DNA from 3 places in the Aliikangiella maris genome. Region 3 is predicted to be linked to each of the others. Evidence: predicted binding sites of a transcription regulator. Region 3 holds the regulator's gene; each other region holds the start of a gene.
What was found. The regulator FliA, encoded in region 3, starts transcription of late flagellar genes. The targets are predictions, from matches to a motif close to CTAAAGTTNNNNNNNNNNCNGCCGATA.
Positions count from the first base shown of each region.

Region 1: a site for FliA is predicted at 1,918-1,944, ahead of ABVT42_RS20615 (flagellar protein MotY). Genes of this name have one in related genera too.
Region 2: a site for FliA is predicted at 2,062-2,088, ahead of ABVT42_RS11600 (flagellin N-terminal helical domain-containing protein). Genes of this name have one in related genera too.

Region 1 covers NZ_JBFDAH010000039.1:9,649-12,936, forward strand. The annotation lists gene flgM (flagellar biosynthesis anti-sigma factor FlgM) at 1-52, shown strand, start outside; gene ABVT42_RS20605 (flagella synthesis protein FlgN) at 571-1,077, shown strand; gene rnt (ribonuclease T) at 1,129-1,737, opposite strand; gene ABVT42_RS20615 (flagellar protein MotY) at 1,975-2,952, shown strand; gene ABVT42_RS20620 (putative bifunctional diguanylate cyclase/phosphodiesterase) at 2,968-3,288, opposite strand, start outside.
Region 2 covers NZ_JBFDAH010000010.1:160,082-163,369, reverse strand. The annotation lists gene ABVT42_RS11600 (flagellin N-terminal helical domain-containing protein) at 400-1,845, opposite strand; gene ABVT42_RS11595 (VOC family protein) at 2,885-3,265, shown strand.
Region 3 covers NZ_JBFDAH010000007.1:172,417-175,704, forward strand. The annotation lists gene ABVT42_RS08695 (chemotaxis protein CheW) at 1-437, opposite strand, end outside; gene ABVT42_RS08700 (protein phosphatase CheZ) at 448-1,194, opposite strand; gene cheY (chemotaxis response regulator CheY) at 1,222-1,596, opposite strand; gene ABVT42_RS08710 (RNA polymerase sigma factor FliA) at 1,694-2,410, opposite strand; gene ABVT42_RS08715 (MinD/ParA family ATP-binding protein) at 2,687-3,288, opposite strand, start outside.

The DNA of each region.
Region 1 (3,288 bases), on a different contig from region 3:
ACGCGTTGCCGATAAAATGCTCGATTTTGAAAGTAATTATTATGGCTACTAATTCCTTTGTTCGATAAATCGATTGCTCCATAAATCGATTGTTTCATAAATCTGTTGTCCATAATACATTTATAACCATGCACAGGGTAAACTACCGATTCGCATTCGCGCAAATCATTGAACGATTGTTATCGCAGTTTCACTTTGTTGGTTGCAAGATAAATGAATTATGGTTAAGTACGATTTAACTGATAATCTATGCAAGACCTATTATTATTTTGTCTTTGAATTACCGCAAAGCGACAGGTAATCGCCACCCTAAATCAACCGATTAATCACTATTTGAATGCACTCAGTTTTGAATGCACTCAGTTTCAAATTCATTAAGTACAGTCATAGACAACAATTTAAAACCTGGTATGCACTTTGCTAATTAATTATTAACAGCCGATAAAAAAGACGCTATTTCATTGTCTACCGGCAATAAACGCTAGTATCGAAAATAAGTTGATGCCAGCTGATTAACACTGACAGTTAATTTAAAAGTGGAAAATCAGTGAAAATACCAGGAAAAACATTATGACCACACAACGTGCAACCATTCAAATCAGTAGCCCTGCCCCGCAACACATTGAGCAATTATGTCTTGCGGTTATGAATAGCTGGCTACAAGATTATCAGGCGCTGTTTGATGTTTTAAACAGTGAACAAGCTGCTTTGGAAAAACGTGACTTTAATACACTCAAACAAGTAATTGCCGATAAAAATGCCATCATAAAGAAAATAAACGGACAAAAGTTTCCCCCTTTTATCGATCACAAGGGACTGCAAATTACCAGCTTATCGGGACTGAAAAATTATTGTCAGAATCATCCATCGCTCAGCCAAAACTGGTCCAATCTGATGCAGTTAGTTGAAAAGTGCTGTTTAAAAAATGAGGTGAATGCCCGATTGATAGAATTAATCAGTGCATCGAGTCGCCGAGTTTTTAATATTATTAGAGGGATTGATCCTGATAATAATTTATATAATTCTCAAGGAGATCGAACAACAGTTCGTCATTTCAGTAATTCAATTTCAGCCTAAGCTAAATTTTTGTTCGATATTATCTGGTAAATTTATTGGCCAAATGGTATTTCAGTCACCTAGAGGCCAACCGCCCAACTTTTTCCAACGATTGACAATAAAGCAAAAAAGTTCTGCCGTTTTTTCTGTATCATAAAGTGCCGAATGTGCCTGCTGACTATCAAAGTCAATTTTTGCAGCTTCGCATGCCTTGGCCAATACAGTCTGACCTAAAGCCAGTCCCGACAAGGTTGCCGTATCAAATGTTGTAAAGGGATGAAATGGGTTCCGCTTAGAAGCCACACGATTGGTTGCTGCAACTAAAAATCCCATATCAAATCCCGGATTATGACCAACTAATACACTACGCTGACACTCTGCCGCTTTTTGTTCAGTACGCACCTGTGAAAATATTTGACTTAAGGCTTCTTTTTCGGACACGGCGCCACGTAATGGATTGGTTGGATCGATACCGTTGAAGTCAAGAGAAGCTTGTTCAATATTGGCTCCTTCAAACGGATGCACATGAAAATGTAAACGGCTTGCGGGTTTTAAATTACCTTGTCCATCAAACTGAAGAGTGACGGCAGCTATTTCGAGTAATGCATCAGTGCTGGCATTAAATCCGGCGGTTTCAATATCGATTACAACAGGAAAAAAACCTCTGAACCGGCGACTCATCATGGTCATGAGTGAATATCCTTAAGATAATTGAAGCTGAAAGTTGTCATACGGGAATCTTATTTTTTTAATTCTTTGCGATTCTATCACCAGTAGGCCATATAACCAACTACCACCTGAATAAATTAGTAACTTATTGAAAAACAACAACTATATAAAATTAAAATTTTGTTCAAAATATTTAAGTCGGTATTTTCAATGCCGATATAAAGCTTAGAACAAATTGGGAACAGTTAAATGAGATATCTGATAGATTATCGGAAAAGCAACGCCGGCGACCTTCAAGCGCAGCAACGTACCAACCTGGTTTGGCATGCACCATGGTTGTTACACACGCATTTCAATTTTTTAGGTGCGCTAACAATTTTCATATTGATATCTTTTAGTACACCGGTTTTTGCGGGCTTAAAATATTTTGAAGCCGATATTCATGATGCTAACTGGCAGTTTGAAGGTAATCCGCTTTCTTGTCGGCTGTCGCATGAAATCCCGTATTATGGTCAAGCAATGTTCTCTAAATCAGCAGGCAGCAAGCAGCAGCTCGGATTTTCTTTAAGCTATTTACGTCATCAACAGTTACCCACTAAAACGGCCTCTGTTCATGCTATTGCCCCCACCTGGCGACCAGATATTCCCAGTCGCGAATTAGGAGAGATTAAGATAACACCGGGGCCTTTTATTTTTGAAAATCGCGCAACCAGCAGCTGGCGACTATTATATGAATTAGAGTCGGGTCGCTATCCTACATTTAGCTATCAGGATTTAAACCAACAAGATGCTCAGGTATCAGTTGCCCTTTCTTCCGTTCGCTTTAAACCCGCTTATGAAAAATTTTTAGGTTGTATGGCACAGCTCATTAATTTTGATTTAGAACAAGTAAGTCGTTTGACGCTATACTTTGACTTTGATCGATTTACCATTCGCAAAAACTATCAAGAAAAGTTGCAAGCACTCGCAGCCTACGTTAAATATGATCCCAGCATTGAAGTCGTCATTATCAGCGCACATACCGATAGCAAAGGTTCACGCAGCTACAACTTTAAGCTGTCAGAAAATAGAGCAAATGCCGTTAAAAAAATACTTCAACTTGAGGGAGTTACTGATGATCGTTTTAAACTACTAGCCAATGGAGAACTTAAACCTGCAGCAACCAATCGTAGTAAAAAAGGTCGCGCGTTAAATCGCCGAGTCTATATTCGAATAGCCCAACAGTAATGTACATAAAAACAACTAAAAACGCAGCTTTGCGTCTGTTTCAAGGTCGTTGTACCAATCATTCACAAAGGCAATAACTTTATTGGCCGCTATTGGCCTTGAGAAGTAAAACCCCTGTATAAAATCACAATCAGACTCTTTAAAAAAATCAACTTGATATTGTTCTTCGACACCACAAGCAACCGTTTGAATATCAAATCCTTTAGCTATGGCAATAATTGATTGTAGTAGCTGACGCCCACCTTTTTCTTGATACTCATCCATAATAAATTTGCGATCAATTTTTAAAATATTTAACGGTATCGCTTGTAATATTTTAAGTGAAGAGTAGTCATG
Region 2 (3,288 bases), on a different contig from region 3:
AAATCTCCTAAACCTTTGATATTCAATAAATTTGAAATTACAAAGTGCTTAAAAAATAGATAGCTTTCGCCATCCGCGTCTTGTGTGAAAAGCAAGCCTGAGAAACCTGTTTTTCCAGGACAGATTAAGGTTTCAAAAGAGGTGAAGTCTGAGAAAAATCATCGCCTGAGAAACAATCATTTGTCCGACCGCATATTGCTGAGAACAATTTGCGTTCACAGATTGTATCGGCGCTGAAAATGGCGACTTTATTTTTTCGACAAAAAATTTCTGAAAAGTTTTATTCAAAAACTTAATGTATTGATTTTTAAGGCATAAACAAGGGGCTGTAAATTACAGACCCTTGTCAGATGCGCCTAAAGTTGTCGTACGGTAGGGGCTCTATTAGCGGTCATGGTTCTACCCTTGGAGTAGAGATAATACAGATTGACTGGAAGCATTGGCTTGCGACAGGATTGAGAGTCCTGCTTGTTGCAATACCTGGCTTTTTGATAACTCGGCAGTTTCCGCCGCATAGTCCGTGTCTCTGATCCGTGAACGGGCTGCTGAGGCGTTTTCGATAATACTACCCAGATTTGATATCGTGCTGGAGAAGCGATTTTGTACCGCACCCAAATCAGCTCGCTGAGAATCGATTTTCTGAAGTGAGGCATCCAATACCGCTAAGGCAGACTGCGCACCGGCATAAGTTGAAATATCAATACTCTCGACCGAACTAAAACTACTGGTCGAGGTAGCATTAGGGAAAGCCTCTGTACTGGCAGTGGCCGTAGTAATCTGGCCTTTAGAACTTTCCAGTGAAACAGTTCCCACTACATTACCAATAATCGTTCCCCCTTCAGTCAGGGTGTTGCCGCCAATGGTGATCGAGTCATTACCGGCGGTTGCATTGGCAAAGGCTGATAAGGCAATATCACGACCGTCAGTGGTTCTTAAGGTAAGAGTCGACAGGTTATTAGGGTTGGCAAAAGTGGCAGTGACACCGGTTGCCGTTGATGAGCCATTAATTGCCGCTGCAATTGCCGTTAAGTCATTGGCATTAGTGATGGTTGCCGCGATAGCACTCCCATTGAGTGTAAAGGTCACATCACCTGCCGCCGTTAAACCTGTCAGCGTTGTTGAGTTAGAAGCAGTTGCGGTAATACCGATTCCGTTAGCGGCGTTGTTAATTGCCGTCGCAATATCCGCAGCACTGGCATTAGCCGGATAACTGATATTAGATACTGTACCCCCTTCGGCGGTGGTTAAGGCTAAATCAGTCTCTGCGGCTACCCCGTTAGCAACAGTTGAAACCGTTGTGCCCAGGATTGAGCCTGAAGCAACTAGTATATTGCTGCCAAGCGCGGTTGCACGGGCATCCGAGATGCTCACCGAAATGGTTTCGTTGGCTTGGGCACCAACCTGAATATTTCGCGCACTGAAAGTGCCATCAAGTAATTGGGTGCTACCAAATCGAGTCGTTTCAGCGATTCGTCCTAATTCTTGAATTAATTGAGTCACTTCTGATTGTAAGGCTGCCCGTTCTCTGGGGCCATTAACATCAGAAGCCGACTGGATCGACAAATTACGGATACGTTGCAGAATGTTGGTTGATTCCTGCAAAGCCCCTTCAGCAACCTGAGCCAGAGAAATACCGTCATTGGCATTACGTGAGGCAACGGTTAAACCATTAATTTGCGAGGTTAAGCCATTAGAAATTTGCAATCCGGCTGCATCGTCTTTGGCACTGTTAATTCTAAGGCCAGAAGAAAGACGCTGAAAGGTTGTCGCCAGATTACCGTTAACATTAATTAAATTACGCTGGGCATTCAGTGAAGAAACATTTGTTGATAATACGTTTCCCATTTTATTAACTCCTAATCTATTGACTCAGAAACAACATGCGGTCAGAGGTAAAAATGCTGTTCGTGAGTAAAAAATTAAATAAAAAATAATTGGGAAAGAAGAACTGAGAATAATTCTTTCGGTAACCATCTACCTGAGAAATAGAGATTGGCTTTAGACGCTTACTGAGATAACCGGCTAAAGACGAGGCGGGTGAGAAATCCGCTTCAAACCTTGTATCGGCGTCAAAAAATCCGACTTTAATTAGCGTTGAAATTTTTTTAATATTTTTTTATGCCGGTGATCACCATGAAAGATTGGGTACTTATTGGAAATGCACCAACATTAACAAAAATAAGATAATTTGAGTTTGATTAAAAAAACTGGCACACGCATTGCTTAATGTAAATCAGCTAAAGACAATATTGATGAAGAAAGTTCATTACCCATGATAAATCTCCGCTTTATTGTTTTAGGCTGAGTTCTTCGGAACACTTTAGCTTTAGTCTGAGTCTTAAGTTGCTGAGAACAGCTTAAAATAAGGGCTTTAGCGCGAAGCATAAAAGCAAGTGGTTGCTGAGAACAGCCGCAAAGCGTTTATCTTCAGTCGTACGGTAAGGGGTCGCTAGACGACCCCTTTTCTTTGCCCGTAAAAAAGTCATGACAAAATAGCGGCAATTTCGCTCTCAAGAGGCAAAACCTTGCCTGCCAACTTGCCGAAAGGTCAATAAATAACCGCTTTTGACTTGATTTTGCTCAATTCGATACGATTTATCATTTCCTCGTCAAAAAATCACCGAAATTAATAAGAGCCGAAATTGGAAAGGCGTTATCCTGTAGCTAAAACGGCATTTCATTATTCATATAATCAATTAGAGTGTTGTAATTGCAATTGTATTAGTATTGGTAGCGTTTCTCTTAACGGCACTAATTGGCTCTCTGGAAAGCACTTGATATTCTGCTAGATATCCCGCTTAATGCAACACTTTCAGAATACTCAATATGCAATAAAGTATTATTAGTTGAATAAGATTTGAGAAAATAAGGTTTGAGACATCCAATGAATTTAAATCAAGTTACTTTGCCCGTTACCGACATGCAATGTGCCACCGAGTTTTACCGCCGCATGGGATTTTTACAGATTGTCGATACCCCGCATTACGCCCGCTTTGAATGCCCCGAAGGTGATGCCACTTTTTCATTATCGTTAACCGAACATGTCACACCGAACCAATCGGTCATCTACTTTGAAACCGAAAAATTAGATAGTTGGGTTGAACAACTTCAAGCAAAAGGATTTGAGTTTATTCAAGCACCGCAAGATCAATCGTACTTGTGGCGAGAAGCTGTGTTACTGGATCCGAGTGGTAATCGATTAAAATTATATTGGGCGGGGGATAATCGTAAAAATCCCCCCTGGCGAGTTGAACGGCGTGACTAAGTTTGACAATATGACGACAGGAT
Region 3 (3,288 bases):
TCATCACTGGGTGCCGATTGGCTTGCTGGTGGCGGTGCAGATTTTGAAGCAGCAACGGCATAAGTTCCAAGCTTGGCCAAAAAATCAGGATTGGCATTGGTTGGGTATTCCCCATTACGCACATCTTCAAACATTTCATTGACAATATCTAATGCCTGAAGTATGTGGTCCATTAAATCAGCATCGGCAACCCGCTCACCATTACGTAAAATATCAAAAATATTTTCTGTAATGTGGCAGATTTCTACCAATGGTTCTAACGCAAGAAATCCTGCTCCGCCCTTAACTGTATGAAAGCCTCGGAATATTCCGTTAAGCAAATCCATATCTTCGGGCTCGTTTTCCAACGCCACTAATTGTTCGGACATCGCTTCGAGGATTTCTCCAGCCTCAATCAAGAAGTCCTGTAAGATTTCCTCGTCTGCTTCAAACGACATTCACGTCCCCCTAGAATCCTAGACTAGACAGTAAGTCATCGACCTCATCCTGGCCACTGACGACATCACTACGTTTTTCTTTATTGGTTATTGGCCCTTCTACCCCTTCGACAACTCTGGGTTGTACTTTAGCTTTAGAATAACCTTCCATATTGCCAAACATTTTAATGACATTGACCATACTTTCTTCTACATTATGGACCAAAGTAATGACTTGTCGAATAACTTGTCCGGTCAAGTCTTGGTAATCTTGTGCTAATAACACTTCGGATAATTCAGCCTGTAGTTCATTAGAAGAATCTTTATTTTTAACCAGATGAGACTCAATTCTTTTACAGAGTTTTCTAAAGTCTCCCGGTTCGAGTTCGCGACGATAAAGCTTTTGCCATTCAACCAATAATTCCTGAGAATCTTTAGCAATCAGGTCAGCCATTTGGTGGCATTGCTCAACTTTATCCATCGTCTTATTGGCAGCTTCTTCGGTTTTTTCAATCACGTAGTTGAGTCGATCTTTGGCATCAGGAATTTCTGAAGCGGCTAAGTCGGTAATACGCGAGTCGAGTTGAAAATTACTCAGCGCTTCATGCAAATGACGGGTTAATTTGCCTATTTCTCGAAATAAATCTTCATCGCTGTCACGGGTTAAACTATCAAATAGTTTTTGCGCATCATCAATTTGATCGGCTTCCATATAAGCCAGCAGTTCACGGGTATTTGAAATAGCTTTTTCGAGCTGTTCTTTATCGGATAGATTCATGGATTAACTTCCTTAATCTGAACGAGATTAACCTTCAATACGCTCAAAAATTTTGCCAAGTTTTTCATTCAATGTGGCAGCAGTAAATGGTTTAACAATATAGCCATTTACACCGGCTTGAGCGGCTTCTATTATCTGCTCCCGCTTCGATTCCGCAGTGACCATCAGAACTGGCAATGACTTTAGTTTTTCATCAGCTCTCACAGCTTTCAGCAGGTCGATCCCCTGCATCCCAGGCATATTCCAGTCAGTGACCAGAAAATCAAAGTTTCCAGTTTGCAACATGGGCAGCGCCGTATTACCATCATCAGCTTCATGGGTATTGGTAAACCCAAGATCTCTTAGTAGATTTTTAATTATTCGACGCATCGTCGAAAAATCATCTACCACTAAGATTTTCATGTTCTTGTCCAAGTTATGTCTCCGTCTGGATTAATCAATAGGTTAATAATCAATAGGTTAACTATTCGGGAGTTACCCTAAATTTAGTCAAGAATAGCTATTTCTTCCAATCTTTTAATCGAGATTGCAAGCGAAGCATTGCCTGACTGTTAATTTGACTGACTCGCGACTCACTTACCTCCAGAACTTCACCAATTTCCTTAAGGTTAAGTTCTTCATCGTAGTAAAGCGCCAAAACCAACTTTTCTCTTTCAGGCAGTGATGCAATTGCACCCGCCAATGAATTTCGAAAGTCTTCTTTTTGGATTCTCTCCAGCGGAGTCATTGAACTGTCAGACAAACCTTGACTAAAATAATCTTCGGTCACGCCAAGCCCTTCAAAGTCGACCATATGACCATTACTCACATCCATTAGCATCTGGCGATATTCCTCGACTTCAACACCGAGTGCAGCAGCCACTTCAGTATCTCGTGCATCCCTTCCGGTACGCTGTTCTATTTCCTGTATAGCTTTGGCGATAGCTCGTGAATTTTTATGAACTGAGCGGGGAACCCAGTCACCGCGACGAATTTCGTCGATCATTGCGCCACGAATACGAATACCGGCGAAAGTCTCAAAACTCGCCCCTTTGGTTTCGTCAAAATTAGATTGGGCTTCTAACAAGCCAAGCATGCCAGCCTGCAGCATATCTTCTAGTTGTACACTGGCAGGTAATCTTGCGAGTAAATGATGAGCGATACGCTTAACCAGCGGTGCATATTTTGCCGCGAAATCATCTTGCTGAATACGACGGTATGTATCTGCTCCAGTCACGCGAATACCCTTACATTAAGCAAATGCCTGTCTTGAATAGCGATATGTTGAAAACACGCCATAAAAAAATCGATGTTTTTCAAACATTGCTGTTTATTAAATGGTTGAAGGTAAAAACACTGCATTTGATTTATATTAATACTTCTAAAATTTTAAACGAATTCTGTTTTGGTGACATAATTGTGATTAACTCAATCAACGAGTCATCAATTAATCGATCACACCCTATATTTATAACGCATTATTTTAAAATAATGCTCATTTATTAAAATTCCACTACATTGCTTTGGATACCAGACGTTCCATAAAAAACTCAATATGCCCGCTGGCATCTCGTGGCATAGGCCAGTTCTGAACCTTTTTCGCCAGGCTCTTAATGGCTATCGACGCTGGACTACGTGGAAAGGCATCAACTAATGCTTTTTGTTTTTTCACCGATTTTCGAACATTCTCATCAAAAGGAATTGACCCCAAATAGTCCAAAGTCACATCTAAAAATCGATTACACACGCCGTTTAACTTGGCAAATAATTCGCGTCCTTCCTGACTGGTATGAACCATATTCGCTAACACATGAAAGCGCACAATATTGTGATCCCGATTTAGCACTTTCATCAACGCATAAGCATCAGTAATTGACGTTGGCTCATCACATACCACAGCAATTACATCTTGCGATGCGCGGGTAAAACTAACCACCATATCGGTAATACCTGCTGCGGTATCGACGATTAAAAAATCAAGATTTTTACCAATTTCACTAAATGCCTGAATAATGCCAGCATGTTCCATCACCGACAGCTCAGCCATGTTTTTAGTCCCAGATGATGCCGGTACAATTTGCAACCCATGGGGAGCTTCTAACACAATATCGCGCA